2 regions of the Psychrobacillus sp. FSL K6-4046 genome follow, and region 1 is predicted to be linked to the other one. Evidence: a T-box and tRNA genes for the amino acid it is inferred to sense, from the RefSeq annotation. Region 1 holds a T-box; the other holds one or more tRNA genes.
What was found. The T-box of region 1 lies ahead of ileS (isoleucine--tRNA ligase). A T-box ahead of a tRNA ligase gene usually reads a tRNA of that ligase, here a tRNA-Ile.

Region 1 (2,419 bases):
TGATTTCCTTAAATTAAATTTGAAATTTAGATGTTTTCAACCTGCCGGAAATGTATAATAGAGGGAAGAAGATTAGTATGTAAAGGAGATGGATAGGATGCCACTAACACCACTTGATATACATAACAAAGAGTTCAGTAAAGGATTCAGAGGTTATAACGAAGATGAAGTAAACGAATTTCTGGATCAAATCATGAAAGACTTAGAGATACTCATCAAAGAAAAAAAAGAGTTAGAGCTTAAATTGAAGTCATCTAGTGAAAAGGTTGGCCATTTCACCACTATAGAAGAAACCTTACATAAATCCATAGTTGTTGCCCAAGAGGCTGCTGAGGAAGTAAGACGAAACTCTCAAAAAGAAGCAAAGCTTATTGTAAAAGAGGCAGAAAAAAATGCAGACCGTATTGTCAATGAAGCTCTATCTAAAGCTCGGAGAATTGCTTTAGAAATAGAGGAATTGAAGAAACAGTCTAAAGTGTTTAGAAATCGCTTTAAAATGCTAGTAGAGGCTCAATTAGATCTTATTAATACAGACGATTGGAATCATTTGATGGAGTATGATGTAGATTCTACTGCTGTCGATCGTATTTCTGCTACAGAGGAATAAGAGATTTCTTGACGGCTGGCCGTACATTTCCTATAATAATTTCATATCATATATACATGCATTGAAAAAGACGTCTAAAAATGATTTCAGTCAAGCGACTTGGGGATGGTGGAAGCTCAAGCAATGAAGCGTTTTAGAAGATCACTTTGGAGCAAGGACACTGAATTTTTTAAGTGTCTTCGGATATGTCCCGTTATGACATACTAAGCGGCGATTACTTTGGGTGATCGCAAGTAGGGTGGTACCGCGAGCATAACTTCTCGTCCCTTTTTGGGATGAGGGGTTTTTTTATTTGTAAATATACCAGTACCTGCGAAAAATGAAGGAGGAAGAACAAATGGAGTACAAAGACACATTATTAATGCCAAAAACAGACTTTCCTATGCGAGGAAACCTACCGGTCAAAGAAGTAGATATCCAAGCAAAATGGGAAGAACAGGACATCTACAAGAAGGTTTTAGAAAGAACGAAAGATCGTCCATTTTTCGTCCTGCATGATGGTCCTCCGTATGCAAACGGTGATATTCATATTGGGCATGCTTTAAACAAAGTTCTAAAAGATATGATCGTTCGTCACAAATCAATGACTGGCTATCATGCTCCTTATGTGCCAGGCTGGGATACTCACGGACTTCCAATTGAACAGGCTTTAACAAACAAAGGTGTTAAGCGTAAAGAATTATCATTGGCTGAATTTAGAAAGCTATGTGAGGATTATGCCTATCAACAAATTGACAACCAACGTACTCAGTTTAAACGTTTGGGTGTGCGTGGAGATTGGGAAAATCCTTATGTGACTTTAAAGCCTGAATTTGAATCTCGCCAAATCGAGGTATTTGGTGCGATGGCTAAAAAGGGATACATTTATAAAGGATTGAAGCCTGTTTACTGGTCACCTTCAAGTGAATCAGCGTTAGCAGAGGCCGAAATTGAATATCAAGATAAAAAATCTCCATCCATTTATGTAAGCTTTGCTGTTACAGATGGTAAAGGGGTATTAGAAGAAGGTACCAAGTTTATTATTTGGACTACAACTCCATGGACAATTCCAGCAAACCTTGCTATTTCATTGCATCCACGAGTGGAGTATGTCGTAGTGCAAGCAAATGAAAATAAATATGTTGTAGCGAAAGACTTGGTAGAATCAGTGGCAGCTGAGCTGGGCTGGGAAGAGTATTCTATTGAACGTACAATTCTTGGTCAAGAAATGGACCGTCTAGTTGCTAAACATCCTTTGTATGACCGTGATTCTTTAATAATCCTAGGTGAACACGTAACTACTGAATCTGGTACTGGTTGTGTTCATACGGCACCAGGACACGGGGAAGATGACTTTTACGTAGGGAAAGCTTATGGTCTAGATGTGCTTTGTCCAGTAGATGAGCGTGGAGTAATGACAGCAGAAGCACCAGGCTTCGAAGGGTTATTCTATGATACAGCCAACAAAGCAATTACAGAAGCATTAGAAGAAGCAGGAGCATTAGAGAAACTTACATTCTTTACTCACTCATATCCACATGACTGGCGTACGAAAAAGCCTGTTATTTACCGTGCAACACCACAATGGTTTGCTTCAATTGAGGCATTTAGAGATGAATTATTACAATCTATCCGTAACACTAAATTTACACCAGCATGGGGCGAAACGCGTTTATATAATATGATTCGTGACCGTGGAGATTGGTGTATATCTCGTCAGCGTGTATGGGGTGTGCCAATTCCAGTGTTTTACGCAGAGGATGGAGAACCGATTTTAACAGAGGAAACAATTGCTCATGTATCAAATCTTTTCCGTGAGCATGGTTCGAATAT
Region 2 (2,419 bases), 1.4 Mb from region 1:
GGTTTTGTTTAATAATCGGTCGGTTAGGCAAAATAATCGGTTGGTTCTCTTCAATAATCGGTCGGTGGAAGAACTTTTAGAAGTAAATCTTTTCACATGAAGATAATGCCCAAATGCTATTATTGATCACTTTAGTGTAATCGTTCTGCTAACAATATTTGAAAGGAAATTCACAAATAAGTGCAGCATAGATTCACTTTTCTTGATACTTCTTCCCGCCTGGATTTACAATGTTATAACAATCCTTACATATCATAAAGGCACAATAAAAAAAGACAACCACCGAAGTGATTGCCTTTTTACAGTTATGACCCCTACGGGATTCGAACCCGTGTTACCGCCGTGAAAGGGCGGTGTCTTAACCGCTTGACCAAGGGGCCTTATATATGGCGGAGAAGGAGGGATTTGAACCCTCGCGCCGGTTGCCCGACCTACACCCTTAGCAGGGGCGCCTCTTCAGCCACTTGAGTACTTCCCCATATATATGGCTCCGAAGGTAGGACTCGAACCTACGACCAATCGGTTAACAGCCGATTGCTCTACCACTGAGCTACTTCGGAATAATGGTGGGCCTAAATGGACTCGAACCATCGACCTCACGCTTATCAGGCGTGCGCTCTAACCAGCTGAGCTATAGGCCCATTAATTGGAGCGGGTGAAGAGAATCGAACTCTCATCATCAGCTTGGAAGGCTGAGGTTTTACCACTAAACTACACCCGCGTGATAAATGGTGGCTCAGGACGGAATCGAACCGCCGACACAAGGATTTTCAGTCCTTTGCTCTACCGACTGAGCTACTGAGCCTCTTCGATTTACGCTAAGCAGCACAACTCTTTGTCAGCTTCACTCACTCATTCAGTCACGTACTTTAGTACGCTCCTTCTTTCGTTCGATTGCTTCCTCGATTTGCTTGCTTATCCTAAATCTCTAACATATTGAATAATAAATGGCGGTCCCGACCGGGATCGAACCGGCGATCTCCTGCGTGACAGGCAGGCATGTTAACCGCTACACCACGGGACCATTTGGTTGCGGGGACAGGATTTGAACCTGTGACCTTCGGGTTATGAGCCCGACGAGCTACCGAACTGCTCCACCCCGCGACAATAAGAGTAGTTGAAATTTAAATCAACTGCGCATTTAGTGAGTTTTACGTCTTCCACGCTTCGCTTGCGTCGACGTTAATCGCTTTCTTCGTGAAGCGATTTGCTCCACCCCGCGACAATAAGAGTAGTTGAAATTTAAATCAACTTTTCATTCAATTACTTGGTATGTATATTTCCCACTAACAATAAGATGGAGGAGGAAGAGGGATTCGAACCCCCGCGCGGTATGACCCGCCTGTCGGTTTTCAAGACCGATCCCTTCAGCCAGACTTGGGTATTCCTCCGAAAAATTATGTTGGTGGACCTTGCAGGACTCGAACCTGCGACCGGACGGTTATGAGCCGTCTGCTCTAACCAACTGAGCTAAAGGTCCTTAAGATGGCGGCAGAGGGAGTCGAACCCACGACCTTTCGGGTATGAACCGAATGCTCTAGCCAGCTGAGCTACGCCGCCAGGAACTTTAAAAGAAAATTTTATATTTGGTGGAGCCTAGCGGGATCGAACCGCTGACCTCCTGCGTGCAAGGCAGGCGCTCTCCCAGCTGAGCTAAGGCCCCAAATTTTTATTAATAACTGGTCGGGAAGACAGGATTCGAACCTGCGACCCCTTGGTCCCAAACCAAGTGCTCTACCAAGCTGAGCTACTTCCCGTATATATATTGGCGCGCCCGGCAGGAGTCGAACCCACAACCTTCTGATCCGTAGTCAGACGCTCTATCCAATTGAGCTACGGGCGCTAATGTTACTTAAAAGTGGTGCCGAGGACCGGAATCGAACCGGTACGGTAGTCACCTACCGCAGGATTTTAAGTCCTGTGCGTCTGCCAGTTCCGCCACCCCGGCACTTTAGTGAATCTTTGGAGCGGAAGACGAGGTTCGAACTCGCGACCCCCACCTTGGCAAGGTGGTGTTCTACCACTGAACTACTTCCGCTCGGTTATTAAATTAAATGGTGCGGGTGAAGGGAGTCGAACCCCCACGCCTTGCGGCGCTAGATCCTAAGTCTAGTGCGTCTGCCAGTTCCGCCACACCCGCATATTTATTTCACAAAAGTGAATGAGCCATGAAGGACTCGAACCTTCGACCCTCTGATTAAAAGTCAGATGCTCTACCAACTGAGCTAATGGCTCGGAAAATGGTGCCGGAGAAAGGACTTGAACCCTCAACCTACTGATTACAAGTCAGTTGCTCTACCAGTTGAGCTACTCCGGCAGGAGTAAGTAATGGTGGAGGATGACGGGCTCGAACCGCCGACCCTCTGCTTGTAAGGCAGATGCTCTCCCAGCTGAGCTAATCCTCCTGGGTATTAAAATG

Region 2: it has a tRNA-Ile gene. The T-box ahead of ileS (isoleucine--tRNA ligase) is inferred to sense a tRNA for this amino acid. The anticodon was not compared.

Annotation. Positions count from the first base shown of each region.
Region 1 covers NZ_CP152020.1:2,654,885-2,657,303, reverse strand. Annotated here, with positions in the region: gene MKY09_RS13170 (YlmH/Sll1252 family protein) at 1-3, shown strand, start outside; gene MKY09_RS13165 (DivIVA domain-containing protein) at 98-607, shown strand; T-box leader at 660-878, shown strand; gene ileS (isoleucine--tRNA ligase) at 945-2,419, shown strand, end outside.
Region 2 covers NZ_CP152020.1:1,233,245-1,235,663, reverse strand. Annotated here, with positions in the region: tRNA gene MKY09_RS06050 (tRNA-Glu) at 309-380, opposite strand; tRNA gene MKY09_RS06045 (tRNA-Ser) at 388-478, opposite strand; tRNA gene MKY09_RS06040 (tRNA-Asn) at 486-560, opposite strand; tRNA gene MKY09_RS06035 (tRNA-Ile) at 565-641, opposite strand; tRNA gene MKY09_RS06030 (tRNA-Gly) at 648-721, opposite strand; tRNA gene MKY09_RS06025 (tRNA-Phe) at 730-805, opposite strand; tRNA gene MKY09_RS06020 (tRNA-Asp) at 949-1,024, opposite strand; tRNA gene MKY09_RS06015 (tRNA-Met) at 1,028-1,104, opposite strand; tRNA gene MKY09_RS06010 (tRNA-Ser) at 1,299-1,391, opposite strand; tRNA gene MKY09_RS06005 (tRNA-Ile) at 1,404-1,480, opposite strand; tRNA gene MKY09_RS06000 (tRNA-Met) at 1,487-1,560, opposite strand; tRNA gene MKY09_RS05995 (tRNA-Ala) at 1,588-1,663, opposite strand; tRNA gene MKY09_RS05990 (tRNA-Pro) at 1,681-1,757, opposite strand; tRNA gene MKY09_RS05985 (tRNA-Arg) at 1,767-1,843, opposite strand; tRNA gene MKY09_RS05980 (tRNA-Leu) at 1,860-1,948, opposite strand; tRNA gene MKY09_RS05975 (tRNA-Gly) at 1,964-2,038, opposite strand; tRNA gene MKY09_RS05970 (tRNA-Leu) at 2,056-2,140, opposite strand; tRNA gene MKY09_RS05965 (tRNA-Lys) at 2,163-2,235, opposite strand; tRNA gene MKY09_RS05960 (tRNA-Thr) at 2,242-2,317, opposite strand; tRNA gene MKY09_RS05955 (tRNA-Val) at 2,330-2,405, opposite strand.